DNA from 3 places in the Affinirhizobium pseudoryzae genome. Region 2 is predicted to be linked to each of the others. Evidence: predicted binding sites of a transcription regulator. Region 2 holds the regulator's gene; each other region holds the start of a gene.
The links. Region 2 encodes LexA, which represses DNA repair genes until DNA is damaged. Its sites were predicted from a motif close to TGTTCNNNNTGTGTTCNG; they were not measured.
Positions count from the first base shown of each region.

Region 1: a site for LexA is predicted at 4,764-4,781, ahead of G6N78_RS12305 (ATP-dependent helicase). Genes of this name have one in related genera too.
Region 3: a site for LexA is predicted at 8,192-8,209, ahead of uvrA (excinuclease ABC subunit UvrA). Genes of this name have one in related genera too.

Region 1 is NZ_CP049241.1:2,539,833-2,549,931, reverse strand. Features, by position in the region: gene G6N78_RS12320 (ribbon-helix-helix protein, CopG family) at 1-111, opposite strand, end outside; gene G6N78_RS12315 (efflux RND transporter permease subunit) at 186-3,341, opposite strand; gene G6N78_RS12310 (efflux RND transporter periplasmic adaptor subunit) at 3,338-4,567, opposite strand; gene G6N78_RS12305 (ATP-dependent helicase) at 4,824-7,322, shown strand; gene G6N78_RS12300 (amidohydrolase) at 7,319-8,464, shown strand; gene G6N78_RS12295 (DUF2778 domain-containing protein) at 8,474-9,766, opposite strand.
Region 2 is NZ_CP049241.1:3,092,120-3,102,218, reverse strand. Features, by position in the region: gene lpxA (acyl-ACP--UDP-N-acetylglucosamine O-acyltransferase) at 1-660, shown strand, start outside; gene G6N78_RS14995 (LpxI family protein) at 662-1,549, shown strand; gene lpxB (lipid-A-disaccharide synthase) at 1,546-2,715, shown strand; gene gltA (citrate synthase) at 2,822-4,111, opposite strand; gene G6N78_RS14980 (ComEC/Rec2 family competence protein) at 4,693-6,969, shown strand; gene lexA (transcriptional repressor LexA) at 6,950-7,666, opposite strand; gene kdsA (3-deoxy-8-phosphooctulonate synthase) at 8,105-8,953, shown strand; gene G6N78_RS14965 (methyl-accepting chemotaxis protein) at 9,010-10,099, opposite strand, start outside.
Region 3 is NZ_CP049241.1:2,931,069-2,941,167, reverse strand. Features, by position in the region: gene G6N78_RS14155 (peptidylprolyl isomerase) at 1-443, opposite strand, end outside; gene G6N78_RS14150 (peptidylprolyl isomerase) at 477-1,043, opposite strand; gene coaD (pantetheine-phosphate adenylyltransferase) at 1,074-1,568, opposite strand; gene G6N78_RS14140 (hypothetical protein) at 2,003-2,158, shown strand; gene G6N78_RS25955 (hypothetical protein) at 2,192-2,326, shown strand; gene gyrA (DNA gyrase subunit A) at 2,476-5,295, opposite strand; gene G6N78_RS14130 (MarC family protein) at 5,516-6,145, shown strand; gene G6N78_RS14125 (HPP family protein) at 6,242-7,426, shown strand; gene G6N78_RS14120 (single-stranded DNA-binding protein) at 7,513-8,064, opposite strand; gene uvrA (excinuclease ABC subunit UvrA) at 8,348-10,099, shown strand, end outside.

The sequences.
Region 1 (10,099 bases), 550 kb from region 2:
TTCCGCGACAGCAAGGGCAATGATTTCCGGCTGCGTCCGCTCAAGGCGTTTTGATAGCTCCTCAAGCTCCGCAGCCGTCTCTTCCGGAACTCCGATTGTGACCAATCCCATGCTGTTCTCCCGGCGTTCAGCCTTGAAAGACAGTGACGACCGTGAAGCTGACCGTCAATGCCCCAGGCACCCGCTCACTCCGCCGCCAAGAGCGGCGCCTTCTTCTCCTCGTTGGCGGCGCGGTTCTGCGCCCGTTCCAGCTCGTCATGCAGCCGCTGCTCCTCATGCGCGTTCGGCTTGGCAAAGCGGGCGAGCAGCAGATAGGCGACCGGTGTGATGAACAGCGTCACCAGCGTCGCAAGCCCCAGGCCGCCGACGATGACCCAGCCGAGGGCGATACGGGCTTCCGCGCCGGCACCCTGGGCGAGAACCAGCGGTACACCACCGAGAATGGTGGCGATCATCGTCATCATCACGGGCCTCAGACGCAGGCGGCACGCCCGCTCGATTGCCTCACGCACCCCTGCCCCCTGGTCGCGGAGCTGGTTGGCGAATTCGACGATCAGGATGCCGTTCTTCGCCATGACGCCGACGAGCAGCACGAGGCCGATCTGGCTGTAGACGTTGAGCGTCGAGCCGGTCAGCACCAGGGCGAAGACGGCGCAGGCAAGGCCGAGCGGCACCGTCGTCATGATGATGATCGAGGACAGCACGCTTTCGAACTGGGCGGCGAGAACGAGGAAGATGATGGCAATCGCAAAACCGAAGGTGATCGCCATGGCGTTCGAATTTTCGCCGAGCGTCTTTGCTTCCGCGAGCGGCATCACGCGGGCGCCTTCCGGCAGCAGAGGCTCTGCCAGCTTGATCACCTCCTCGAGCGCCTGACCGAGCGGAACACCATTTTTCAAGCCGGAGGAGAGCGACACGGCGGCCAGCTGCTGTTCGCGGTTGAGTTCCGGCGCAACAGCCCCTTCCTTCAGCGTCGCGATCGTCGACATCGGCACCACGCGCCCGTCGCCGGTGCGCAGGAAGATGTTTTCGAGATCCGTGGGATCATCGACCGGCTGCATGCTGGAGGTGAGCTTCACCGGGATCGCCTCGCCATCGACGAAGACATCGACGATCGAGCGGCCTTCGAGAAGCGCCTGCATGGCGGTGGAGAGGCCGGTGATGTCGATCCCCAGATCGGAGGCCCGCTCGCGGTCGATCGACACTGACAGCTGCACCTGCGTCGGCTCATTGTCGAGACGCGGCGTCTCGAAGGACGGGCTCTGCTCCATGGCCTGCACGAGCTTGATCGCGGCATCCGTCAGACGGGTGTGATCGGCCCCGACGAGCGCCACCTGGAGGCCACTGCCGGCACCGCGGATGCGCAGACTGTTGGTCTGGATCGCAAAACCGCGCAGCGCCGGCACACGGGCAGCCGCTGCATTCACGTCGCTCGCGATGGCATTCTGGCTGCGGCTGCGCTCTTCCCACGGCGCCAGCGTCAGCACCATGAAGCCGCTATTGGTGGAGCCCCCCATGCCGGAGATCGAAAAGACGTTGCGGATCTCACCGGACTGCACGAGCGGCTGCAGATTTTCCTCGATGCGCTTCAACTGGTCCTGCGTGTAGGCCAGGCTGACGCCTTCTGGCGCGCTCAACCGCAAAAGCACCGCGGAGCGATCTTCCTGCGGCGTCAACTCGCTCTTGATCGTGCCGAAGGTGACGAAGGCGGCAAAGGCAAACAGCAGCGAGCCGGCAATCACCACCAGCGGCGCGTTCAGGCAAAAGCGCAGGCTGGAGGCATAGACGTGCGCAAACAGGGCACCGAAGGACGGCAGCAGGCCCTTCGGCTCACTCATCGGCCGCGTCAGCATGCGGGAAGCGAGCATCGGGCAGAGCGTGAGCGCGGTGATCGAGGAGAGCGCCACCGCGAAGGCCAGCACGAAGCCGAATTCGCGGAACAGGCCACCCAGCTGACCCGGCAGGAAGGAGAGCGGAATGAAGACCGCAGCCAGCGTCGCCGTGGTCGCCAGCACCGCGAAGAAGACTTCCTGCGTGCCAAGCACCGCCGCCGCCCGTGGCCCCATGCCTTCCGTGCGCCGCCGCACGATATTTTCCAGCACAACGATGGCATCATCGACGACGAGGCCGGTCGCCAGCACGATGGCGAGAAGCGTCAGGATATTGATCGAAAAACCGACGAGATAGATCGCGGTCAGCGTGCCGATCAGCGCCACTGGCATGGTGAGCGCCGGAATGAGGGTGGCGCGCCAATCGCGCAGGAAGAGATAAAGCACTACAACGACGATAAGCGCCGAGAGGCCGAGTGCCAGTTCCACCTCGTGCAGGGCGCCCCGGATGAAGACGGCGTCATCGCTGGTGACGAAGACGCGTGTGCCTTCCGGCATCGCCTTCTGCAACTCATCCACGACCGCCTTCACGCCCGTGGAGATGTTGAGCGTGTTCGACTGCGCCTGGCGGATGATACCGAGCCCGATGCCCTGGACGCCGTTGGAGCGCAGCGTCGTCGTGCCGTCATCGGCGCCAAGCAGGACGTTCGCCACGTCGCGCAGGCGAATATTGTCCTTCACCAGCACATTGCCGAAATCCTCCGGCGTGGACAAATTTGCCGTCGCCCGCACCACGATATCCTGCGTGCGGCTGGTGAGAGAACCAGCCGGAACGTCCAGCGCTGCCGTTGCCAGCGCGCTGGAGACGTCCGCGATCGTCAGGCCGCGGCTCGCCAGCGCCGCCTGATTGATATCGACCCGGAAGATCTTTTCCTGGTCGCCGTAAGTTTCGACATCCGCCACCCCTTCGACGGCCGCCAGCCGGTCGACGATCTCGTTATCGACCAGCTGCGTCAGGTCGTCCATGGACATGGTCTGCGAGGTCACGGCGACACGCATGATTGGCTGCGAATCGGAATCCGCCTTGACGATGCGCGGGTCGTCGGCATCGTCCGGCAGCTGGCCGGTCACACGGCCGATCGCATCACGCACATCGTTCGCCGCTTCCGCGAGATCGACATTGTCGGAGAATTCCATCGTGACCCGGCTGGAGCCGAACTGCGATTCCGACGAGAGCGCCTTCAGGCCGCTGACGCGGGCAACTGCACCTTCGATGACCTGCGTCAGTTCCTGGTCGATCGTCTGCGGCGAGGCGCCGTCATAGGTGGTGCGCACGGTGATGACCGGCTGGTCCACATCCGGCAGTTCGCGCACCTCCACACCCACGAAGGCGGCAAGGCCGGCAACCACCAGCAGCGTGTTGATGACGGCGGCGAGGATCGGTCGGCGGACGAACAGCGCGGTGAACGTGCTCTTGGCTTTGTCGGTGGAAATCTCGGTGTTCTCGCTCATGTGCGCGCCGCCTCCGCCACCTTCGGCGCAGGCGCCCCCTGGATCCGCACCGGCTGGCCCTGGCGTACCCGTTGCAGGCCCTCGATCACGATCATGTCGTCCGCGTTCAGCGCGGCATCGACGAGGACCCGGTCGGAATTCCGCTGGATGATGCGCACGCGCACCTTCTCGGCCTTTTCGTTCGCCACCTTCCAGACATAGGCGCCTTCCGCGTCCCACTGGACGGCAAGCGGATCGACCGCCGGATAGGGTTCACCGGAAAACCGCATGGTAACGTTGAAGGACATGCCCGCGCGTAACAGGTCCTTGGCATTGTCGATCTTCGCCCGCACACGAATGGTGCGGCTGGCCGAATCGACGCGGTTGTCGATCGATTCGATCTCGCCGTTGCAGGAATCGCCGGGACGGCTGACCGCATGCGCCTCAACCGGCTGGCCGGGCTGCAACTGCGCAACGAACCGCTCCGGCGCCCAGAAGTCCACCAGGATCTTCGAGCGGTCATCCAGCGTCACGACGCTCGTCTGCGTGGTGACATTGTCGCCCACATTGACGGCCACGATGCCGGCGACACCATCGATCGGCGCCACGATATCGCGCCGGCGCAGGTTGAGTTCAGCAGTGGAGAGCGCAAGCTTCGCCGATTCCTCGGCAATCTGCGCGTCCAGCACGTCAAGGCGCGGGACGCTCTGCAGGTTCTTGTAGGACTGCGATTTCTCCTGGGCGCTGCGCAATGCCACCTGCGCCTTGTCGCGCTCGATCAGTTGCTCGTCATTGTCGAGCCGGGCCAGCACGTCGCCCTTCTTGACCCGCTGGCCGGAGGACACGTTGATTTCGGTGATGGTACCGCTGACCTGCGGCATGACAACAACCGTCTGGATCGCCCGGCCGTCGCCGATCGCCGCCAGCCGGTCGTTGACCGTTCCCATATCGGCCGCCTCGACCACCACAAGCGCGCCACGCGGTGCACCGCTGCCGGGGCCCGTTCCCTGACCGGCCCGCGGGCCGTTCCCTTGCCCGGCACCCTGTGCCCCCTGACCCGCACCGCTTTGCGCAGAACGGTTATTGCCGGCACTCTCCCCTGCGCCAGGCTGGATCATCGAAATGAGCGACTGCGGCACCCCGACCCTGACAAGCGTGGATGCCGCATCAGGCCGAACGAACAGCCAGAGACAGAGACCGGCAAACAGCACGGCAAGACTGAGGAGCACTTGCTTCCAGATTCGCATTCACAACTCCGAGGGGAGAACAATTTTCGGGCGAAGTATCATGTCTCTACGGTTGTTCGGCAATGCTTGGATGAGCAACCTTGCCGAATTGTAATCTGAAAACCATCACGCTGGCGTGAAATCATCGTTAGCGGCCTTAATCCTGCCGCTTGATCGGCTGGTTCTGCCGTATTTTGCGCCTCTTGCGGACGCATGCTGGAATAAAACCAGAACATGCTCTATGGCCATGTTCTTCCGGAATCATTAGATTGGCCTGATGACGAACAGTTTCGATGACATTCCGTTCTTCGATGAAGAGCCGGATCACGCCCCGCGCCACAAGCCCGGCCAGTCCCCTGCCCCGCAACCGCCGGCCACCGGCGGCCTTGGCATTGCCGCGCGCGCCATGGCCGCCCGCGACCAGAACCGGGCACCGGACTATCTCTCCGGCCTCAACCCGGAACAGCGCGAAGCGGTGGAAAGCCTTGACGGTCCCGTTCTGGTGCTCGCCGGCGCCGGCACCGGCAAGACACGGGTTCTGACCACCCGCATCGCCCATATCCTCGCCACCGGCCGCGCCTTCCCGAGCCAGATCCTGGCCGTGACCTTCACCAACAAGGCGGCGCGCGAGATGAAGGAGCGCATCGGCGTCCTCGTCGGCGGTGCGGTCGAAGGCATGCCCTGGCTCGGCACCTTCCACTCGATCGGCGTGAAACTGCTGCGCCGGCATGCGGAACTGGCCGGCCTGCGCTCCGATTTCACCATTCTCGACACCGACGACGTCATCCGCCTCGTCAAGCAGCTGATCCAGGCGGAAGGCCTCGACGACAAACGCTGGCCGGCCCGCCAGTTTGCCGGCATGATCGACGGCTGGAAGAACAAGGGCCTGACACCGAAGGACATTCCGGAGGGCGATGCCCGCGCCTTCGGCAATGGCAAAGGCCGCGAGCTCTACGCCGCCTACCAGGCGCGGCTGAAGACGCTGAACGCCTGCGATTTCGGCGACCTTTTGCTGCATCCGATCGATCTTTTCCGCCGCAACCCGGATATCCTGAAGGAATACCACCAGCGCTTCCGTTATATCCTGGTGGACGAGTACCAGGACACCAACACCGCTCAATATATGTGGCTGAGGCTGCTTGCCCAGCGGCCGAAGGATGTCGCCCAGAACGTCTGCTGCGTCGGCGACGACGACCAGTCGATCTATGGCTGGCGCGGCGCGGAAGTCGACAACATCCTGCGCTTCGAAAAGGATTTTCCGGGCGCCAAGGTCATCCGGCTGGAGCGCAACTACCGCTCCACCGAACACATCCTCGGCGCCGCCGGCCATCTGATCGCCCATAACGAAGGACGGCTCGGCAAGACGCTGTTCACCGAACGCTCCGAACCGGACGACGAAAAGGTGGTGGTGCACGCCGCCTGGGACTCGGAAGAAGAGGCGCGCGCCGTCGGTGAAACGATCGAGCAGCTGCAGCGCGGCGATGCCTCCGGCAAGAAGCACAATCTGAACGACATGGCGATCCTGGTGCGTGCTTCCTTCCAGATGCGCGAATTCGAAGACCGGTTCGTCACGCTTGGCCTGAATTACCGCGTCATCGGCGGCCCGCGCTTCTACGAGCGACTCGAAATCCGCGATGCGATGGCCTATTTCCGCATGGTCTGCCAGCCGGCGGACGATCTTGCCTTCGAGCGGATCGTCAACACGCCGAAGCGTGGCCTGGGCGACACGACGGTGCGCGCGCTGCATGATTACGCCCGCGCCCGCGACATTCCGATGCTGGCGGCTGCCAGCGACATGATCGAGACCGACGAACTGAAACCGAAAGCGCGCAAGGCGCTGTTCGACGTGATTCAAAGTTTCAAGCGCTGGTCGGAACTGCTTGAAACAACGCCCCATACGGAGCTGGCCGAGCAGATCCTCGACGAGTCGGGTTACACCGACATGTGGAAGAACGACAAGTCGGCGGAAGCACCGGGAAGGCTCGAAAACCTGAAGGAACTCATCCGCTCGATGGAGGCCTTCGAGAGCCTGCGCGGCTTCCTCGAACACGTCTCGCTGGTCATGGATGCCGAGCAGAACGAGGAGATGGATGCCGTCTCAATCATGACGCTGCATTCGGCCAAGGGGCTGGAGTTCGATACCGTCTTCCTGCCCGGCTGGGAGGAAGGCCTGTTTCCGCACCAGCGGGCGCTCGACGAAGGTGGCCGCTCCGGGCTGGAGGAAGAACGCCGCCTCGCCTATGTCGGCCTCACACGCGCCAAACGCCGCTGCCATATCTGGTTCGTCTCCAACCGGCGCATCCACGGCCTCTGGCAATCCACCATGCCCTCGCGCTTCCTCGACGAACTGCCGCCGGCCCATGTCGATGTGGCAGAAGCCGACAGCGGATATGGCGGCTATGGCCGCGGCGGTTACGGCCAATCGCGCTTCGACAAGGCCGATCCCTTTGCCAATTCCTATTCGACGCCCGGCTGGAAACGCGCCCAGGCCAACAAAAGCGATGCGACGCGCGACAACTGGGGCAGCCGCTCCGGCCACGCGGTGGAGCGCATCGGCTACGGCGAAAGCGGACCGCGCACGAAGACGATCGAGGGAGAACTCATCGCCAAGTCCGTCGCCGACCAGCCGTCGAAGTTCGCGGTCGGCGACCGCGTGTTCCACATCAAGTTCGGCAATGGCAATGTGGTGACCGTGGAAGGCAACAAGCTGACCATCGATTTCGACCGCGCGGGGCAAAAACGCGTGCTGGACGGGTTTGTGGAGAAAGTCGGATGACCCTCACCGCCTCCGATCTCGCCGACCTCACCTCCTGGCGCCGCCATCTCCACACGATGCCGGAGGTCTCCGGCGAGGAGCATCAGACGGCGGCGGAGGTCGTGCGTTTCCTGGAGACGACAGAGCCGGATATGATCGTCACCGGCCTTGGCGGCACCGGGGTTGCGGCGGTGTTCAGCGGCCACGCGCCGGGTCCGACCGTCATGTTCCGCGCCGAACTCGATGGGCTGCCCATCGCCGAAATCTCCGACCTGCCCTATCGGTCGCGGATCGCGGGCAAGGGGCATATGTGCGGCCATGACGGGCATATGGCAACGCTCGGCGCCCTCGCCCTCGCCTTCCAGCGCAAACGTCCGGCACGCGGCCGCGTGGTGCTGCTGTTCCAGCCGGCGGAGGAAAACGGCGCGGGCGCGGCGGCCGTGCTCGCGGATGCCAAGTTCAAGCCGCTGACGCCGGATTTTTCCTTTGCGTGGCACAACATGCCGGGCATTGCGCTCGGCAGAAGCTGGATCAAGGACGGACCGGCGAACTGTGCCTCCTCCGGCTTGATGATCCGTCTGACCGGCAAGACGGCGCATGCCTCGATGCCGGAGACCGGGATTTCGCCCGGCCCCGCGATTGCCGCCCTCATTCCAGCCTTTGCCACACTGGCAAAGGGTACACTCGACGACGGCGACCTGACGCTCGCGACCGTCACCCATGTCACGATCGGCGAAGCGGCCTTCGGGATTGCACCGGGCGACGGCGAGATCTGGGTGACCTTGCGCACCGTGTCCGACGATCAGATGGCGGCACTCAAGGAGAAGGCCGAGGGCTTGGCGCGCGAGGCGGCGGAGGCGCATGGCCTCGGCGTCACGTTCCGTTATCACGATGAGTTCGGCCATTGCCGCAATGATGCGGAGGCCGCCGCCATGATCCGCCGGGCGATCGCGGCGGAAGAATTGCCGTTCGAGGACGGCAAGGCGTTTCGCGCCTCGGAGGATTTCGGCCGATTCGGCACGGTCTCGAAATCCGCGATGTTCTTTTTAGGCTCCGGCGAAAACCACCCGGCCCTGCACAATCCCGATTATGACTTCCCGGATGCGCTGATTGAGATCGGTTCGCGCATCTTCCTGCGGATCGCCGAGGACCTGCTCGGCTGAGGCAGCACCTCAGCCGTCGTTCTTCAGATAATCCATCAGCGTACGGCGGTTGTCGCCGTCCGACGAAACCGGCGTTGCCGCGACGTTGGACGACGTGCTGGCGCGCGGGTTGATCTTGCGCAGCGCCGCCATCGGGATCGATCCGTCATGCCGCGGCACGATGATCATGTGGGTGACTTCACCGCGCTGATAGGCCTTCAGGAACTTGTCGTACTGGGCAAACGCGACGCAGCCGTGCGAATCGCCGGGCGCGCTGCGCAGCAGGTAGGTATGCGCCAGAAGCCCTGTGCGGCCGAGGGGCGCAATGCCATCGGTCGGCGTCAGGCGGATGGCGGCAACCCCGTGAAACGGCTTTTCGCGCATCGACAGCTTATAGGTGCCGGGCGGTGTCGGTCCGCGCATCTTCACATGGGTGAATTTCGGGTTGTCGCGCATCGGGCCGATGCCGGAATGGGCTTCCAGGACGGCACCGCTCGGCATGTAGACCTTGCCCGCCGTGATGTCGTAGACGGCGATCTTGGTGCCCTGATCCGGCCACGGAACGGAGCGTGCCGTGCTCTTCATCGGGTTTTCCGGCTTGGCGAAGGCGAGCGCCTTCGGCGCCTCTTCCTCGTCTTCGTCCGCTGCGACGACCGGCGCACGGGCTGCCGGTTTTGCGGCAGACGGGGCGATTGCCATGGCCAGTGCGTTTGCCGGCGGACGTCCGACCGGAAGCGGCCCGGCCATGGGCAGGCTGTTGTCTTCGATGGGTCCGGTTGCTTCGGCCACGGCCAGTTCCGCCGGGCTCTGCAGGTCGGCAACCTCCACCTGGCCATCATCGGCATTGCCGGGCGGATTGGCGTCCCAGGCGGTCTCGCTCGGCGGCGCCACCAGAACCGTATCCTGCAGGGCGGCGGCCAGCACGCCCTTCACTTCGGAATCCGCCGGCCGCTTTTCGGCGAGTGCCGCAAATTGCTTTTCCGCCTGCTCACGGGCGAAGGCGAGCGACAGCGTATCCTTGACGGTGCTTTCCGACGGGCGCTGGGCTTCGAGATGCGCGAGATGTGCCCCCTCCAGGCGCGCGCCCTTCGGCGCGGCCAGTGTCGAGAGGCGGGAGAACTTGGCGATCTTCAGCGCCCGCTGTTCAGCGGACATCGGTGCCAGGATCGGCTTCAGATCGAGCGATGCACGCAGGTCGTAGGAAAATCCGTGCGGCTTGACCGAGGCGACACTCTGCACGGTGGCAAGGGCGCCGATCATCCAGCCACCAACGGCAAGGGTCAACCCGAGCGCAGCGGTCGCCTTGAGGAGCCCGGACTGCAACGGGGGTTTCGATCGGGAAACGGATGGGCGGCGGGATGGAGATGCGGCCTGCGCCGCTGCAAAAGCCAATGCCATGATACGCGTTACCCTTTACCCGTCATACAAACACCCGGCACGAACGGACCGGAACTCTGCTGTCGGCACCACTTCACCGCCCGCTGAACAGAGCGAGCTTCGTGTGCTGACAAGCTGAAACAATGACGGATTATGGTAACCAATGTGTTTACAAGCGCCCCTGTGTGTCCCTTTCACGCGATATATGTTCGATGGGGCTAAACTTTAATGTGAATGCGGCAAAGCCGCGGCAGGATGTCGAAAATGCCGCAGCTTCGC
Region 2 (10,099 bases):
ACGGGTCTGACCGAAATCGGCCGCGGCAGCCGGATTTTTCCGATGGCCGTTATCGGTGGCGTCTCGCAGAGCCTGCACGAGGCTGGCGACGATTCACGTCTCGTCGTCGGCGAACGCTGCACCATGCGCGAAGGTGTGACGATGAACACCGGCACGGTCGGCGGCGGCGGTATCACCAGCGTCGGCAACGACTGCCTGTTCCTCGCCAATTCGCATGTTGCGCATGATTGCCGGCTCGGCAACAACATCATCCTGTCCAATAACGTGATGCTGGCCGGGCACGTGATGGTCGATGACCGGGCAATCCTCAGCGGCGGCTGCGCCGTCCACCAGTTCACCCGGATCGGTCGCCAGGCCTTTATTGGCGGATTGGCCGCGGTGAATTATGACGTGATCCCCTACGGCATGCTGAACGGCAACCCGGGCGTGCTCGGTGGTCTGAACGTCGTCGGCATGACCCGCGCCGGCATCGAGCGTGCGGTGATCCATCAGGTCCGGCGGGCCTACAAGCAGATCTTCGAGGCCGAAGGTTCGGTGCGTGCCAATGCGGCAGCCATCCGGGACGAGTTCCTGGATTGCAGCGAGGCGCTCGAGGTGATCGACTTCATCGGCGCGGGCACTGACCGTCCGATCTCCTCACCTTATCGCGGCAAAGCCTGATATGGCGACGGCCGCTCCCGTTGCGACGAGAGAAGGCCGGCTCGCCATCATTGCCGGCGGCGGCTATCTGCCGCTCTACGTGGCGGAAGCCGCAAGAGCTGCAGGCGATGACCCGGTGGTGATTGCCCTGCGGCACGAGGCCGATCGCGATTTCTCCTCCTTTGATCATATGGTGACCGGGGTCGGTGATTTCGCCGGCATCCAGCAGGTGCTCCGCCACAAAGGTGTGCGGCGTGTCGTCTTGTCCGGCGGGGTCAAGCGCCGGCCGGAATGGCGCGACATTCATCCGACCTTCCGCTCCATCCTCAAGATTCCGCATGTGATCCGCACCCTGCTGGCCGGCGGCGACGACACCGTGTTGCAGATGGTCATCGGACTGTTCGAAAGCATGGGATGCCGGGTTGTTGGCGTGCAGGAGATCGTGCCGGGCCTGCTCGCCGAGACCGGACATCTGACCGCAACGCCACCCGCCAGCGAAGACATGCGCGACATCGAGACGGCCGCCGAGGCTGCGCGTCTTTTGGGTCAGCTGGATGTCGGTCAGGGGGCCGTCTGTGTCGGCGGCCGCATTGTGGCGCTGGAAGGCGTCGAAGGGACGGATGCCATGCTGGAGCGTGTCGCCAACCTGCGGGCAGCCGGCCGGATTTCGAAGAAGCGTCGCGGCGTGCTGGTCAAGCTCTGCAAGCCGCAGCAAGACGTGCGCGCCGATCTGCCGACCATCGGTCCGTCCACGGTCCAAAGCGCCATCGCGGCTGGACTTGCGGGTATCGCGGTTGAAGCCGGGCATGCCCTGGTGGTCGATCGCGCGGACATGATTGCGCTGGCGGAACGCAACGGTCTGTTTGTCTGTGGCATTGACCAGGGCATCCGAGGGAGTGGTCTGCGATGAGCCTTCGCCCGTTGAAAATCGCCGTGGTTGCCGGCGAAGTTTCAGGCGACCTTCTGGGCGCCGATCTGATCGCCGCATTCAAGCGGATCTATCCGGGCCCGATCGAACTTGTCGGCGTTGGCGGAGAAGGCCTGCAGGCGGAAGGGCTTCAAAGCCTCTTTGATTTCTCCGAACTGTCGATCATGGGCGTGACACAGGTTCTGAAGCGCCTGCCGCATTTGCTGCGCCGGCTCCGCCAGGCCGGCGATGCGATCATCGCCGCGCGGCCCGATCTGCTTCTGATCATCGATAGCCCCGATTTCACCCATCGTGTTGCCAAGCGCGTGCGCCTTGCGATGCCGGATCTTCCGGTGGTCGATTATGTCTGCCCGAGCGTGTGGGCCTGGAAGGAATACCGGGCGAAGAACATGCTTGCCTATGTCGATCTGGTGCTGGCGCTGCTTCCGTTCGAACCGGCGGCCATGCGCCGGCTGGACGGGCCAAGAACGGAATTCGTCGGGCATCGTCTGACGGCGGATGTCAACGTGCTTGCGGTCCGCGCGCGGCGCCAGGCCCGCCCGACGACAGCGGAGAACAGGACGATCCTGTTGCTGCCCGGGTCGCGATCGACTGAGATCAAGGCGCTGATGCCAGCGCTCAAGCAGACTGCCGAACTGATGCTGGAGCGCAATCCCGGCACCCGTTTCCTGCTCCCCACCGTTCCCCGCCAGAGGGCGCTGGTGGAGGCGTTGCTCTCCGACTGGTCCGTAAAACCGCAACTGACCGCAACGACGACAGACAAATGGGATGCCTTTGCAACCGCCGACATGGCGATTGCCGCCTCCGGTACCGTCACGCTTGAACTTGCGCTCTGCGGCGTTCCGACGGTCTCCATCTACAAGGCGGACCTTTTGATCCGCCTGATGGCCAACAGGATCAAGGTCTGGTCGGCGGCGCTGCCCAATCTGATTGCGGACCGACCGGTGATCCCCGAACATATCAACGAATTGGTGCGGCCCGGTTATCTGGTGCGATGGGCGGAATGCCTGTCGTCCGACACCCCGCAGCGAGAGGCCATGCTGGCGGGTTTCGCCGAGGTGTGGGATAGGCTTTCCACATCCGTTCCGCCGGGCGAAGAGGCAGCAAGGCTGGTGCTTGAACTCCTGGCGGAAAAAGGACGCATCTGAGGCGCGTCTTTCCAGGCGCCGGCATCGATGCCGTGTCTCCGATTTCATCTGAGAACAAAAAAAGGCCCGCGCGAAGCGGGCCTTTTCAGAAATTGGTGTCCTGCGATCAACGCTTGGAGATCGGCAGGTAATCGCGCTTCGGTTCGCCGGTGTAAAGCTGGCGCGGACGACCGATACGCTGCTGCGGATCTTCGATCATTTCGGCCCACTGGGCAATCCAGCCGACGGTGCGGGCGAGCGCGAAGAGCACGGTGAACATGGTCGTCGGGAAGCCCATCGCCTTCAGCGTGATGCCGGAATAGAAGTCGATGTTCGGATAGAGCTTCTTCTCGACGAAGTAGTCGTCCGTCAGCGCGATCTTTTCCAGTTCCATGGCAACCTGCAGCAGCGGGTCGTCCTTGTGGCCGAGTTCGCCCAGCACCTCATGCGTCGTCTTCTGCATGATCTTGGCGCGCGGATCGTAGTTCTTGTAGACGCGGTGACCAAAGCCCATCAGGCGGAACGGATCGTTCTTGTCCTTGGCGCGGGCGATGTATTCCGGAATACGGTCCGGCGTGCCGATTTCCATCAGCATGTTGAGAGCCGCCTCGTTGGCGCCGCCGTGAGCCGGGCCCCAGAGGCAGGCAATGCCAGCCGCGATGCAGGCGAACGGGTTGGCGCCCGAAGAACCGGCGAGACGCACGGTCGAGGTTGAGGCGTTCTGCTCGTGATCGGCATGCAGGATGAAGATGCGATCCATCGCGCGCGCCAGAACCGGGTTGACCTGGTATTCTTCGCACGGCACGGCAAAGCACATGCGCAGGAAGTTTGCCGAGTAGTCCAGGTCGTTCTTCGGGTAAACGAAGGGCTGGCCGATGTGGTACTTGTAGGCCATCGCGGCGATCGTCGGCATCTTGGCGATCATCCGCAGCGAGGCGACCATGCGCTGGTGCGGATCGGTGATGTCGGTCGAGTCGTGGTAGAAGGCCGACAACGCGCCGACCGTGCCGACCATGACGGCCATCGGATGCGCATCGCGACGGAAGCCGGTGAAGAAGCGACTCATCTGCTCGTGCACCATGGTGTGGTGCGTCACGCGGTAGTCGAAATCCTTCTTCTGCGCAGCCGTCGGCAGTTCGCCGTAGAGCAGCAGATAGCAGGTTTCGAGGAAGTCACCGTGTTCGGCGAGCTGCTCGATCGGATAACCGCGATGGAGGAGAACGCCCTCATCGCCATCGATGAAGGTGATCTTTGATTCACACGACGCCGTCGACGTGAAGCCCGGGTCATAGGTGAAGGCGCCGGTCTGTTTGTAGAGCGAGCCGATGTCGATCACGTCGGGACCGATCGTCCCTTTCCGAACCGGAAGATCGACTTTGCTGTCTCCCAATCCAAGATGTGCGCTTGTTTCCGTCATGCTGATCCTCCGATGGTCGGAATGGCGCAAAATGCGCCGAGAAATGAAGCGTATGAACTTGCTATATGATCTGATGCGAGCTGCCAAGCACTCCTGATGGCTAATTGTGCAGCGCGAAATCTGGTCCGAAAACGTCTCCAGGCTGAGGCGCATGCCGAATTCGGCGGCAATGGCCTGCTTTAAATCGATCCAATGCCTTATTCGGCCGGCGAAGCGGCGAAACGGAATTGACCCTGCGACATAAACAGGCGCAGGTTGTCGATCAGTTAAAGGTGATGCGGCAATTTCAACGGGGGTTCGAATTGTCGCCAGAGGCATATCGAGCGACAGAATCATTTGAACGCACCCGGGCCACGGAACGGGAGCAGGAGAGGGCGCTTGCGCCTGTTTTTGCCGATCCGCTTCTCCCCTCCGGACCTCCGAGGCGGCGCGCCCTGCCGGCCCGCTTAACTGCCGGGCTAGCGGTCCTTGGCGTCCGGGGCGAGCCTCTTTCGACGGCGTTTTCCCGGGCCATCCAGGATGAGGTCGCGCATGGCCGGCTGTTCCTTTTGGTGCCGGTTCTGCTGGGGGCGGGGATTGTCGTGTGGTTGAGCCTGCCGCAGGATCCGCCCCCGGCTCTTTTCGGTCTGCTGGTGCCCCTCCTTGCTGTCCGGATTGTTCTCGGCGCCTCAGGCCAGCGGCTTGCAGCATCGGCGGTCATGGCCGTCGTGCTGTTCATTACCGGCATGGCGCTCGCTGCGCTGGAGACACGTTTCTCGCAAACGGTCCTGCTCGACAGCGCCGTCACGACCCAGATCAAGGGTCTCATCGAGCGGCGCGAGGCCGCCGGCGACAATCGGTGGCGCTACATCATCAGGGTGGAGGCAACGGAGAAACCGAGGCTGGCCCGCCCGGTGGAGCGGGTCGCGATCTCGGTGCGCAGTGCGGTCGCGCCATTTGCGCCAGGGGCACGGTTTGCAGGACGGGTGCGCCTGTCGCCTCCCTCTGGCCCGGCCCTGCCGGGGCTGACGGATTTTGGCTTCTCGTCCTTCTTCGACGGCATCGGCGCCATCGGTTATCTCTACGGCAAAGCCGAGGTTTCTGCCGCCAAGCCGGATCTTGGCACCATCGATCACCTCAAGATGGCGGTGTTTGCCCTGCGCGGCATGATCGGCGATCGCATTCGCGCGACGGTACCCGGAGATGCCGGTGCCTTTGCAGCGGCCATTGTCACCGACGAGAGGCGGGCGATCAGCCGGGAGACGCTGGAGGCACTGCGCCTGTCCGGACTTGCGCATATCGTTGCGATCTCCGGCCTCAACATGGCGCTCGCGGCAGGCATCTGTTTCGTCGGGCTGCGCACCGGGCTCGCGCTTTTCCCGCGCATCGCCCATGCGCTGCCGATCAAGAAGATCGCCGCCGCCGGTGCCCTTCTGCTGGTGAGTTTCTACTACCTCATTTCCGGCTTTGGTGTTTCTGCCGAACGTGCCTATGTGATGATGGCGATCATGCTGCTTGCCGTGCTCGCCGACCGACCGTCGATCAGCCTGCACAATCTGGCACTCGCCGCGCTCTTCATCCTCATCAAGTCACCCTCCGCGGTGATGGGGCCGAGTTTCCAGATGTCGTTTGCCGCAACCGCAGCGCTGGTGGCCGGTTATACCGCGTGGACATCACGCGAGCGCGAAAATGGGGCAGGGGGGGCCGCCATGCGCGCCCAGCCGTTGATTTGGAGTGGGGCCAAGTGGGTATGGCTGCTGTTGGCCGGTACCTTTTTCACCTCACTGATCGGCGGGGCGTCAACCGCGATCTTCACCATCGCGCATTTCCATCAACTCACCACCTATGGCCTGGTGGCCAATCTGGCCGCCATGCCGCTGATTTCGTTCGTCATCATGCCGGCGGCACTGGCCGGAATGATTGCCATGCCCTTCGGTCTCGACGCGCCGTTTTTCGCGGTGATGGGGCTTGCACTGGAGTGGGTGATCAGAATTGCCCACACCGTTGCCGCCTGGAACGGAGAGGTTTCCTTCGGTGTGAAGCACGCTCTTTTCCTGCCGCTCGCATCGGCCGGCTTCATCCTGATCGTTCTGTCCAGAACGGCATTGCGCCTGCTCGGCGTGGTGCTGATTGCCATGGCTCTTCTGGTGGACTGGCTGAGCCAGACGCAAAGAATACCTGATCTGCTGATTTCGGAGGACGGCACGCTTCTGGCCTTGCTGCAGAATGACAAGGCCTATGTAAACCGGCCACGCCCGTCCGATTTCCTGTATCGGCAGTGGCAAAGTGCGCATGGGATCGGAGAGACCATCCCGCCGCAGACATCCACCGCCGCACGCCCGGAACCGGAAGAGGCCCCCGAGCCAGCGGGATCCACTGCCGTTAAAGCCACCGTGACCGATGGACCACCCCCGCGACGGCCACCCTTGACGGACGCCGAGTTGCGAACCGCCCGCCAGGCCTTTGCCCGGCAATTTTCAGCGCACACCAGCCGCGGATTTCACTGTGTCCCGTCGCTCGCCTGCACCGCCGTCACAGAACACCACATCAGGATCATGGTCCTGCAGGATTCCCGCTACATCGGTCCTGCCTGCGACGAGGCCGATCTGGTGGTTGCCACATCGACGCGGCTCACCGCCTGCCGGTCCGGCGCGCTTCTCATCACCGGGGAACACCTGCGCCGAACCGGTGCATTGCAACTGTCATTTCCCGAAGCGCCAGGCGCAAGCCGCGACCAGACCGCCTGGGTCCTCACGGCGTCTTTTACCGACGAGTCGCGCCCGTGGCATCAGCACCGGGCCTATTCCTGGCGGACGGGCCGGAACGACAACCAGATCCCGCCGCACCTTGCGCGGCTCATCAGTGGTAACGGCGGATAAGCCCGACGAGCTTGCCCTGCACCTTGACCCGGTCGGAGGAGAAGATGCGCGTCTCATAGGCCGGATTGGCAGCCTCGAGCGCAATCGACGCTCCCTTGCGGCGGAACCGCTTTAGCGTGGCTTCTTCGTCATCGACCAGCGCCACGACGATGTCACCGGCAACCGCCGTGCTGCCATTGCGGATGATCACGGTGTCGCCGTCCAGGATGCCGGCCTCGATCATCGAATCGCCCTTCACCTCCAGCGCATAATGTTCGCCAGGACCCAGCATTTCGAGCGGAACGCTGATTTCGTGCGTGGTGTTCTGGATGGCGGAAATCGGCACGCCGGCAGCAATCCGTCCCATCACCGGGACGGCAGCGGAAGAAGCGCTGTCCTCGGCCACGGCCGTAAGGTTGGGTTTTGCCGGCGGAGCTTTGCCGAGACTGCCTTCGATGACACTCGGGGAGAAGCCGCGCCGGGGTTGCGGCGCCGGTGTATAGGCTTCCGGCAGCTTGATCACTTCGAGTGCGCGCGCCCGGTTCGGCAGCCGTCGGATGAAGCCGCGTTCCTCCAGCGCCGTAATCAGCCGGTGGATGCCGGACTTCGACGCCAGATCCAGCGCATCCTTCATTTCATCAAAAGAGGGGGGCACCCCGGACTCCTTCATGCGTTCGTGAATGAACAGAAGAAGTTCCTGCTGTTTGCGTGTGAGCATGGCGACGATCCTGATGGAAACAAATCCAGAACAGACACTATATGTTCCATATGTGTTCTGCAAGTGCTTAAAATCTGTTGAAGCATGCATCAACGGCGGGAATAGCTCGATTTTTCTTCCCGTAAAGAGAACGTGTTGCCACAAAGCAGTCTTGCGGAAGCGATGGCCAGTCGTTGCCGGGATGACGAAGCTACGCGATTCGCACAGCAGAGGGCGTGCATCCCGGGGCGGCTTTTCGGAAGCGTCTTTTTGCGCGGCGTCGGTGCTCGCCGGTCTGTGCCGCGGTCCCCTCCGATCTGTTGGGTGACAGCGGATCGCTGCGCTGCTAATCAGCGTCCCACAAGCACCGGGGCTGGCGGCCCGTGCGGCAAGGGCCGGCCCCGTGGCAAGGGCGGTGCGCGTTGCAGGTGTGGTTGAGGGTCTTAAGGAGTGAAGCAGATGTCAGTGAAAGCCAATTCGGAAGTCTCGGTCGGCGAGGGGTCCTCTCGTGTCGTGTTTTCCAACAGCGCGCCCTTCTCGCTGATCTGCGGTCCCTGCCAGATGGAGAGCCGCGAGCACGCCTTCATGATGGCGGGTGCGATCAAGGAGATCTGCGACAGGCTTGGCATCGGGCTCGTCTACAAATCGTCTTTCGACAAGGCGAACCGCACGTCCTTATCGGGCAAGCGCGGCATCGGTCTCGACAAGGCGATGGAGATCTTCGTTGATCTGAAGAAGGAATTCGGCTTTCCGGTGCTCACCGATATCCACACGGAAGAACAGTGCGCCCTGGTGTCCGAGACGGTGGATATCCTGCAGATCCCGGCCTTCCTGTGCCGGCAGACGGATCTTCTGGTGGCGGCCGCCAAGACCGGTCGCGTCATCAACGTGAAAAAGGGCCAGTTCCTGGCGCCCTGGGACATGAAGAACGTGCTGGCCAAATTTACCGACAGCGGCAATCCGAACGTGCTCCTGTGCGAGCGCGGAGCCTCCTTCGGTTACAACACGCTGGTCTCCGACATGCGGTCTTTGCCGATCATGGCGGGCCTCGGCGCACCGGTGATCTTTGACGCGACCCATTCGGTGCAGCAGCCGGGTGGTCAGGGTGGATCGACCGGTGGCGAGCGCCGTTTTGTCGAGACGCTCGCGCGTGCGGCGGTTGCCGTCGGTGTGGCCGGTCTTTTCATCGAAGCCCATGATGATCCGGACAACGCACCGTCCGATGGACCGAACATGGTGCGTCTCAGCGATCTCGAACGTTTGCTGGAAAAGCTGATGGCGCTGGACGCCGTTTCCAAGGCGGCCTGAGATGCGGTTGAAGCTCCGGGGGCGGATCGGCTGTCCCTGGAGCTTTGCGATCGGGGTCAGGAGGCCAGACGATAAGGCGCGCCGGCGTGCTGCGCCTTTGCGGTCTGTGTCTGACCGATCTCGAAACGCGCCATCTGGCGGGCGAGGTCCTGCGCATGTTCGGCGAGGTCCTGGCAGGAGGCGTTCGCCTCTTCGGCCATGGCGGCGTTCCGCTGCGTCACCTGGTCCATGTCGTTGACGGCCTGGCTGATTTCGGCAAGTGCGCTGGATTGCTCGCTGGCCAGGCCAACGATCGTTTCGATCAGCTGTGAGACCGCCAGCATCTGGTTTTCGATTACCCCCAGTGTTTCGCCCGTCCGGTTGACGAGTGTCACGCCCGTTTCCACCTGGGTGGTCGAGGTGGCGATCAGCTGACGGATTTCCTTGGCGGCACTGGAGGAGCGTCCGGCCAGTTCGCGCACCTCCTGAGCAACGACCGCAAAACCCTTGCCGGCTTCACCGGCTCTTGCGGCCTCGACACCGGCATTCAGCGCCAGAAGATTCGTCTGGAAGGCGATCTCGTCGATCACGCTGATGATCTGGCGGATCTGTGCCGAGGATTCCTCGATTTTCGACATGGCGGAAACGGCTTCCTGCACGATGCTGGTTGACTGTTCAGCACCCTGTTTCGTTTCCTCCATCCGAACATTGGCGGTGCGGGCGTGGTCGACCGTGGTCTTGATGGTCGCCGTCACCTCGGCAAGTGCGGATGCGGCTTCTTCCAGTGACGCGGCCTGCGTTTCGGTTCTTTGCGACAACTCGTTCGTGCCGCCGGCAATGCTGGAGACACCGGCGCGCACGGCGCCCATGGTGTCGGAAATGTAGGAGAGGGTCTGTTCCAGCGCCTGCAGGCTGCTGTTGAATTGCGCGCGCAGTTGCTCGTAATCGGGGGAGAAGGGCTGCTGGATCCGCGTGGTCAAGTCGCCGCGTGACAGCCGCGCGAGGCCGGTACTGAGTGTCTCGATGACACGCGCCCGTTCGGCATCGTCGGCGCTGCGGCGTGCCATGTCCGCCCGTTCTGCCAGAAGCACACGCTCCCGTTCGTCCTCCTGGCGTTTGCGGGCCGCAATGCGCTCCAGTGCGTTTTCGCGGAAGACGGTGACAGCA
Region 3 (10,099 bases), 160 kb from region 2:
ATCTGGTCGATGAAGTCCATGCCCTCGATGACCTGACCCCAGACCGAATACTGCTTGTTCAGCCACGGTGCGTCGGTGAAGCAGATGAAGAACTGCGAGTTCGCCGAGTTCGGGCTCTGCGAGCGGGCCATGGAGCAGGTGCCGCGCACGTGCGGAACGGCCGAGAATTCGGCCTTCAGGTCCGGCTTGTCGGAACCGCCCATGCCGGCACGGCCCGGGTTGAAGCTTTCGCCACCCTTCTTGCCGAACTTCACGTCGCCCGTCTGCGCCATGAAATCCGCAATCACGCGGTGGAAGACCACGCCGTCATAGGCGCCTTCGCGGGCCAGTTCCTTGACGCGGGCCACATGGCCGGGAGCGAGATCCGGCATCAGCGCGATGACGACCTTGCCCTTGGTGGTTTCCATGATGATGGTGTTTTCCGGATCCTTGATCTCGGCCATGTCACTCTCCTTGGTGTTTTGGGCGTTCGCCCATTATTTCCCGACGGTAACCTTGATCATCCGGTCGGGATTGGAAACTTCGCCATTGCCGCCCTGGCCACGCTTGATCTTGTCCACATTTTCCATGCCGGACACGACCTTGCCGATGACGGTGTACTGGCCGTTGAGGAACGAGCCCTTGTCGAACATGATGAAGAATTGCGAGTTCGCCGAGTTCGGGTCCTGCGAGCGGGCCATGCCGACCGTGCCGCGTTCGAACGGCACCTTCGAGAACTCCGCCGGGATATCCGGCAGTTCGGAACCGCCCATGCCGGCGCGGCGGGCATCAAAACCCTTCTCCATGTTGCCGTACTGCACATCGCCCGTCTGGGCCATGAAGCCGTCGATCACGCGGTGAAAGGCAACATTGTTGTATTTGCCCTCAGCGGCCAGCTTCTTCACCTGTGCCACGTGCTTCGGCGCAACCTCCGGCATCAGCTGCACGACCACCGGGCCATCCTTCAGCTGGATGGTGAGAAAGTCATCGGCAGCGGCGAGCGCCTGCGAGACGAAGGAGGCGGCGGCAAGCGCACCGGCAAAGGCAAGGGTCATCAATTTCATCGGACAACTCCGTTTGGGAATGAAGAACAGTCAGCGTTTCAGCTTCTGTGTCAGCGCATCAAGAACGGCGTTCGGCACGAAGGCCCTCACGTCGCCGCCCATCGAGGCGATCTGCCGGACCAATGTGGCCGTAATCGGTCGCGAGGCGGTGCCGGCAGGCAGGAACACCGTCTGGATGTCCGGCGCCATCTGCGCATTCATGCCCGCCATCTGCATTTCGTAATCGAGATCCGTGCCATCCCGCAGGCCGCGGATCAGGATTTTCGCGCCGTGATCGCGTGCGGCATGGATCACCAGATTGTCGAAGGAAACAACCGTCAGCGTCTCCATCCGTTCCGGAACGACCTCCGCCAGCGCGCGGCGGATCAACTCCGCCCGTTCTTCGAAGGTGAACATCGGCACCTTGCCCGGATGGACGCCGATGCCGACAACCAGACGATCGGCCACGCTCAGCGCCTGGATCAACACGTCCAGATGTCCATTGGTCATTGGGTCGAAGGAGCCGGGATAGAAGGCGGTCGTCATGTCACCTCTTGGGGCATACGGGCTGGCGATTCCTTGGCCTTGTGTCACGCCGGAGCCGGCTTCGCAAGCACCGGTGGCGATGAACCGCGGATGAATGTCCCGTTCAAGCCTGTTTCAGACCCGGAATGCTTTAGTGCCATCACTGACCGGATGCCGAGAGGCGATGAAGAACCAAGGCCGGTCGGATGGAGACCAACGATGCTTGCCGTTCTCGTTCTCACCGCCGTGCTCGTGTCCTTCGCAATCGAATGGATGATGGACCCGGCCTGAGGCAAACCCTTAAAGATTCCTGAACGCCAGATGAACGGCGCTTTCAGGGTGGCTTCAGAGGGAAACGGTTAAAGCCCGTTCATACTGGTGCGGAACATGTTCGCATCGAACGCGTTCTAGAGACAAGAAGGAACTTGGAAATGTTTGCCAAGAGGAAAACGGCCATGCCGGACACGATTACGATGATCAATCTTGTCTGGACAGCCATGATCGCCGTCATGATGACTGCTACTTTCACTCTCTACCAGGGCAAGTCTGACGCGCCTCATTTCAATTATACCCAGCTCACGGGTCAGTATAACGAGCAGCCCTATTACTGAGGGCTAAAGCTCACGGAGACAGGAGTTACTGCCATGTACCTTGCCATGATTGTGCTCACCGGTTTGATCAGCACCATGTTCGTCGCATCCGTGGCAAGCTCCATTACAGAACTCCGTCGCGAGCGCGAAAATCTTCGCGACTTTGCCCGACGCCACAGTGCATTCTGACTTCCCCTCCCAGGACGAAGACAACCCTCCCAACAAAAAAGCCGGGTCATGCAGCCCGGCTTTTTTGTTGTCCTCACCCCGTTCAGAAACCTGAACGGATATTGATGTGAAGAGCGGGCGGTGACATCACGCCACCCGCCCGCCATTTCTCATTCGGTCTCGCCGCCCGGTGCCGGTTCGCCGAGGTCACCGGTTTCCGCGGTGATCTCTTCGGCCAATACGCCGTTTTCTTCGTCACCTTCCGGTTCGCTGATGCGCTCCACGGAGACCACTTTCTCGTCCTTGGCCGTCGAGAAGATCGTCACACCCTTCGTCGCACGGCTGGCGATGCGGATTCCATCCACCGGCACGCGGATCAACTGGCCGCCGTTGGAGACGAGCATCAACTGGTCCTTGTCCTCGACCGGGAAGGCGGCAACCAGTTCACCGATCTCGTTGGTCTTCGAGGTGTCGGTGGCGCGGATACCCTTGCCGCCGCGACCGGAGGTACGGAAATCGTAGGAGGAGGAGCGTTTGCCGAAGCCGCGTTCGGAAATCGTCAGGACGAACTCCTCCTGCGCCTTCAGATATTCGTAGCGTTCGTCGCTCAGCTGACCTTCTTCGGTCACTTCCTCGCCAACAAGCGCGATATCCTCTTCATCGACCCCCGCGGCACGGCGTTCGGCAGCCGAGCGCTTCAGGTAGGCGGCACGCTCCCAGGGCTCGGCCGCCACATGGCCGACAATGGTCATGGAGATCAGGCGATCGCCTTCAGCGAGCGTAATGCCCCGCACGCCGATGGAATTGCGGCCGGCAAAGACGCGCACGTCCTCGACGGGGAAACGGATGCACTGGCCAAGCGCCGTCGTCAAAAGCACGTCGTCGCCCGGCAGGTTGAGGTCCGTATTCGGCGGCGAACAGGTCTCGACCGACAGGATCTCGTCGCCCTCTTCCTCCAGCTTCATTGCAATCTTGCCGTTGCGGTTGACCTGGATGAAGTCCGACAGCTTGTTCCGGCGCACGGTGCCGCGCGTCGTCGAGAACATCACGTCGAGATTGGCCCAGCTGTCCTCGTCCTCCGGCAGCGGCATGATCGTGGTGATGCGTTCGCCGGGTTCCAGCGGCAGCATGTTGATGAGCGCCTTGCCACGCGATTGCGGCGTACCGATCGGCAGGCGCCAGACCTTTTCCTTGTAGACGATGCCACGCGAGGAGAAGAACAGAACCGGTGTGTGGGTGTTGGCGACGAACAGACGCGTGACGAAATCCTCGTCGCGCGTTGCCATGCCGGAGCGGCCCTTGCCGCCGCGACGTTGCGCCCGGTAGGTGGTGAGCGGCACGCGCTTGATATAGCCGAGATGCGACACGGTGACGACCATGTCCTCGCGGGCGATGAGATCCTCATCGTCCATGTCCGGACCGCCATCCATGATTTCGGTGCGGCGCGGCGTGCCGAACTCGTCGCGAACGCCGATCAGCTCGTCCTTGACGATCTGCTGGATGCGCAGGCGCGACGACAGGATGTCAAGGTAATCGCTGATCTCGGCGCCGATCTTGTTCAACTCATCCGCGATTTCATCGCGACCCAGCGCGGTGAGGCGCGCCAGGCGCAATTCAAGAATGGCGCGGGCCTGTTCTTCCGAAAGGTTGTAGGTGCCGTCTTCGTTGATGCGGTGACGCGGGTCATCGATGAGCCGGATAAGGGATTCCACATCCTTCGCCGGCCAGCGGCGTTCCATCAGCTGTTCGCGGGCGGTTGCCGGGTCCGGAGCCCTGCGAATCAGGTTGATCACCTCATCGATATTGGCAACCGAAATGGCAAGACCGACCAAGACATGCGCACGGTCGCGCGCCTTGCGCAGCAGGTACTTCGTACGCCGGCTAACGACTTCTTCGCGGAAGTTGACAAAGGCCTTCAGCATGTCGATCAGCGTCAGCTGTTCGGGCTTGCCGCCATTCAGCGCCACCATGTTGCAACCGAAGGATGTCTGCAGCGGCGTGTAACGGTAGAGCTGGTTCAGGATGACGTCGGCATTGGCATCGCGCTTCAATTCGATCACGACCCGATAACCCTGCCGGTCGCTTTCATCGCGCAGATCGGAAATGCCCTCGATGCGCTTTTCGCGCACCAGCTCGGCGATCTTTTCGATCATCGTCGCCTTGTTCACCTGGTAGGGAACTTCATCGATGATGATCTGCTCGCGATCACCGCGCATCGGCTCGACGCGGGCACGGCCGCGCATGATCACCGAGCCGCGGCCCGTCTCGTAAGCCGACTTGATGCCGGACCGGCCGAGCACGAGCGCACCCGTCGGGAAATCCGGCCCCGGAATGATCTGCATCAGCTCCGGCAGTTCGATCGCCGGATTATCGATCAGCGCGATACAGCCGTCGATTACTTCCGAGAGATTGTGCGGCGGAATGTTGGTCGCCATGCCCACGGCAATGCCGCCCGCGCCGTTGACCAGAAGGTTCGGGAACTTGGCGGGCACCACGACCGGCTCGGACAGCGTGCCGTCATAGTTGTCGCGGAAATCGACGGTTTCCTTGTCGAGATCGTCGAGCAGCGAATGCGCCACCTTCTGCAGGCGGCATTCCGTATAACGCTGGGCGGCCGGCGGGTCACCGTCGATGGAGCCGAAATTGCCCTGACCGTCGATCAGCGGCATGCGCAGCGACCAGTCCTGCGCCATGCGGGCGAGCGCATCATAGATCGCCGCATCGCCGTGCGGATGGTATTTACCCATCACGTCACCGGTGACACGTGCCGACTTCACGTATTTCTTGTTCCAGTCCAGCCCGAGTTCGTTCATCCCGTAGAGGATGCGTCGATGAACCGGCTTCAGACCGTCACGCACGTCGGGCAGCGCACGGCTTACGATGACGCTCATGGCGTAATCGAGGTAGGAGCGCTGCATCTCCTCCATGATGGAAATAGGTTCGATGCCGGGAGGCAGCTTTCCGCCGCCGGGGGTGCTCTGCTCAGTCAAATCGGATACGATCTCTGTTCGGAATCAGTTGTTTCTTTATAGCGGAACGGCTGTGCGAACGCCAATTTGCGCGATGGTTTTGAACAGGCTTTTGCGCCATTTGCAGGGCATTTCAACACAACGCCCCTCGGGGGCCTCAGGCAACAGCTGTTTGTTCACGCAATGTGGTCTATCCTTGCCGGAGACATTCGGCAAGCACGGGAACAGGGAGAATACCGGATTGGCGACCGCAGACAGCATCATGAGCGCGTTCACGACGCTCCTCGTCACCTTGGATCCGCCCGGCCTTGCCCCGATCTTCCTCGGCCTGACCGCCGGGCTGGATCGCGCCCAGCGCCGGCAGGTCGCTCTCCGCGGCACCTTGATCGCCTTTGCGATCCTGACCGTCTTTGCGCTCTTCGGCGCCGGCATTCTCTCGGTGCTCGGCATTTCCATGGGGGCCTTCCGCATTGCGGGTGGCCTGCTTCTCTTCTGGATCGCCTTCGAGATGATCTTCCAGAAGCGCAACGACCGCAAGGAAGAGACCTCCAAGGCGGCCATCACCATCGACCATATCCAGAACATCGCCGTGTTTCCGCTGGCCCTGCCGCTGATTGCCGGGCCAGGCGCCATTTCGGCAACGGTCCTTCTCGCCGGTTCCTTTGCCGCACCGCTCGACAGGGCCATTCTGATCGGCATGCTGGTCGTCACCATGGCGATCGTGCTGGCGGCGCTGTTGGTGGCCGACCGGCTGGACCGGATCCTTGGCGTCACCGGCCGCGCGATCCTGACCCGTCTGCTCGGTGTGCTGCTGGCCGCCCTCTCCGTCCAGTTCGTCGTGGATGGTGTCCGTTCGGCCTTCGCGCTCTAAATCGCAAAGCTGCCGCACCCGTTTGCGCGACCTGTTCTTAAGACCGAGCGCCGCCAACGCCGCGGCGTCCCCTCCTTCGAAACGATCTTCGCCCGCATGACCATGAATTTTCACCGTTTCCTGCCGGCCACCGCACCACTCAGCCTGCGGCAGCGCATCCGTGCGCCGCTCGGCGCGCTGATCGGCATCACACTCACGGCGCTCGTCGGCCTTGTCGCCGTCCGCCAGGGTCTGCCGCTGCCGGCCATCATCGCCCCCATGGGCGCGTCCGCCGTGCTGCTGTTTGCCGTGCCGGCAAGCCCTCTGGCCCAGCCCTGGTCGGTCGTCGGCGGCAACGGCATTTCGGCGATCGTCGGCGTCATTGCCGCCTCTCTGATCCCGGAACCGGCCCTGGCGGCCGGCGTGGCGGTGTCGCTCGCCATTGCCGCCATGACGGCCTGCCGCTGCCTGCACCCGCCCGGTGGTGCCGTGGCGCTGACGGCGGTTGCCGGCGGGGTCGCCATCCGCGATCTCGGTTTTGGTTTTGTGCTGTGGCCCGTGCTCGGCAATTCGCTTCTGCTGCTCGCGGTCGCTCTGCTGTTTCATCGACTGACAAAGGGCACCTATCCGCACCGCCTGCAGCCGGCCCTCAAGCGGCATGAGACCGATGATCCCGCCGCCGCCGCCCGGATCGGCTTCACCTCGACCGATCTCGACGAGGTGCTGAAGGACTACGACCAGTTCCTCGATATCGACCGCGGCGATCTTGAAACCATCCTGCGACGGACGGAACTGCGCTCCTATCGGCGGCGCGCCATCCATGTGGCGTGCGACAGCATCATGTCGCGGGATGTCGTGGCCGTTGCGCCGGACACGCCGCTGAAGGAGGCGCACGAGCTGATGCGCCGGCATCATTTTCGCGCGCTTCCGGTGACGAACGAGCAGGCCGAAGTCGTCGGCATCGTCACCCAGAGCGATTTTCTCTACAAGCCGCGCTGGGTCGCGGGGCGACCGCGCATCGGCATCATCCAACGCCTCAGCCTGGCGTTTGCCGGCACCAGCGCGCCGAACGACACGGTAAAGGACATTATGACCACGCCGGTGCGTACCGTGCGACCCGAGACGCCCGTGGCCGACGCCATCATCCTGTTTGCCGAAGGCGGACTGCACGACCTGCCGGTCGTTCGCGACGGCAACAAGCTCACCGGCATCATCTCCCAGTCGGACGCCCTTGTCGCCATGCTGGAAGACAGACGGCCGGCAGAGGCCTCCACCTCACACCGGCCGACAGAACCGACCTGACAAACCAGTCTGATCAGGCCTACGTTCCGGATCGGAGAACGCGCGCCAGCCGAAGCCGGGGCGTTCTCCGCCATCCAGTCTCAGCCTCAGAACGGAATGTCGTCGTCCAGATCACGCGCAAAGCCACCGCTGCCACTGCCGGATGACTGGCTGCCGCCACGGCCGGAGCTTGCCGGCGCGCGATCATAATCGTCATAACCGCCGCCGAAATCCCCTCCACCGGCATTGCCACCGCTGCGACCGCCGCCATAACCGACATTGCCGCCGCTCTGGCCCTCGCCGCCGCCACGACCATCGAGCATGGTCAGCGTCGAGTTGAAGCCCTGCAGCACGATTTCCGTGGTGTAGCGATCATTGCCGTTTTGATCCTGCCACTTGCGGGTCTGCAGCGCGCCTTCGATGTAGAGCTTGGCGCCCTTCTTGATGTATTGCTCGACCACCTTGCAGAGGCCTTCGTTGAAGACCACGACATTGTGCCACTCCGTCTTTTCGCGACGCTCGCCGCTGTTGCGGTCGCGCCAGCTTTCCGACGTCGCGATGCGCAGATTGGCGATCGGCCGGCCGTCCTGCGTGCGGCGGATTTCCGGGTCCGCACCGACATTCCCGACCAAAATCACCTTATTGACGCTGCCAGCCATTTCATCACCCTGTCTGCCGCCTCGCGCGGCCATTCGCCTTGGTTTGTTCTCAGTGGTTTGTGGCGACCAGTGTAAACCATCCCCGCCGGCCGCAGGAAACCATACGGGCTTAATCCACAAGCAAATTTGTTCTTTATTTGTTCTAGTATTTCGCTATGATCCTGTCAACATCCTTGGACGTAGGAGTCGAATCGAAAGCTGCATGTGCGGCAAGTCTCGGCTCGACAGCCGCCGAGGGATCACTACATAAGAGGACTTGTCCTCCCAAAGAGCCTTTTCCACGATGAGCGAACTGAAGACGATTTCCATCCGCGGCGCCCGCGAGCACAACCTGAAGGGCATCGACCTCGACCTGCCCCGCAACAGCCTGATCGTGATGACCGGCCTGTCCGGGTCGGGCAAATCATCGCTCGCCTTCGATACAATCTATGCGGAAGGCCAGAGACGGTATGTCGAAAGCCTTTCGGCCTATGCGCGCCAGTTTCTGGAAATGATGCAGAAGCCGGATGTCGACCAGATCGACGGCCTGTCACCGGCGATCTCGATCGAACAGAAGACGACGTCGAAGAACCCGCGCTCGACGGTCGGGACCGTCACCGAAATCTACGACTATATGCGCCTGCTGTTTGCGCGGGTCGGCGTGCCCCATTCGCCGGCGACGGGCCTTCCAATCGAGAGCCAGACGGTCAGCCAGATGGTCGATCGCGTTCTCGCCTTCGGCGACGGCACCCGCCTCTACATTCTGGCGCCGATGGTGCGCGGTCGAAAGGGCGAATATAAAAAGGAACTGGCGGACCTGATGAAAAAGGGTTTCCAGCGCGTCAAGGTCGACGGCCAGTTCTACGAGATCGCTGACGTGCCGGCCCTCGACAAGAAATACAAGCACGATATCGACGTGGTGGTGGACCGCGTTGTTGTGCGCAATGACATCGGCGCGCGACTGGCGGACAGCCTGGAGACCTGCCTGAAGCTGGCGGATGGCCTGGCGGTGGCGGAGTTCGCCGACAAGCCCCTGCCGCCGGAGGAAACCGCAGCCGGCGGTTCGGCCAACAAGTCGCTGAACGAAACCCATGAACGGGTTCTGTTTTCGGAAAAATTCGCCTGCCCGGTCTCCGGCTTCACCATTCCGGAAATCGAGCCGCGGCTGTTTTCGTTCAACAATCCCTTCGGTGCCTGCCCAACCTGTGACGGTCTCGGTGCCCAGCAGAAGGTGGATGAGAACCTCATCGTGCCGGAGGCGGAGCGCACCTTGAAGGATGGCGCGATTGCGCCCTGGGCCAAATCGACATCGCCCTACTACAATCAGACGCTGGAGGGGCTCGGCAAGGTCTTTGGCTTCAAGCTGACGGATCGCTGGTCGAAACTGTCGAGGGAGGCACAACGGGCCATCCTGCAGGGGACCGAGGAGAAGATCGAGTTCAGCTACGTCGATGGCGCCCGCTCCTACAAGACGACAAAAACCTTCGAAGGCATCGTGCCGAACCTCGAGCGCCGCTGGAAGGAAACCGACAGTGCCTGGGCGCGGGAGGAGATCGAGCGGTATATGTCTGCCGCCCCCTGCCCCGCCTGCGCCGGCTACCGCCTGAAGCCGGAGGCGCTCGCGGTGAAGATCGACCGGCTGCACATCGGTGAAGTGACGGAAATGTCGATCAGGCTGGCGCGCGACTGGTTCGAGGCGCTGCCCGAGAAACTGACGGCCAAGCAGAACGAGATCGCCGTGCGGATCCTGAAGGAGATCCGCGACCGACTGCGGTTCCTCAACGATGTCGGCCTGGATTACTTAAGCCTCTCGCGTTCCTCGGGGACGCTCTCGGGCGGCGAAAGCCAGCGCATCCGGCTTGCCTCGCAGATCGGCTCCGGCCTCACCGGCGTTCTCTACGTGCTGGACGAACCGTCGATCGGCCTGCACCAGCGCGACAATGCGCGCCTCCTCGACACGCTGAAGCACCTGCGTGATATCGGCAATACCGTGCTGGTGGTCGAACACGACGAGGACGCGATCCTGACCGCCGATTACGTCGTCGATATCGGCCCG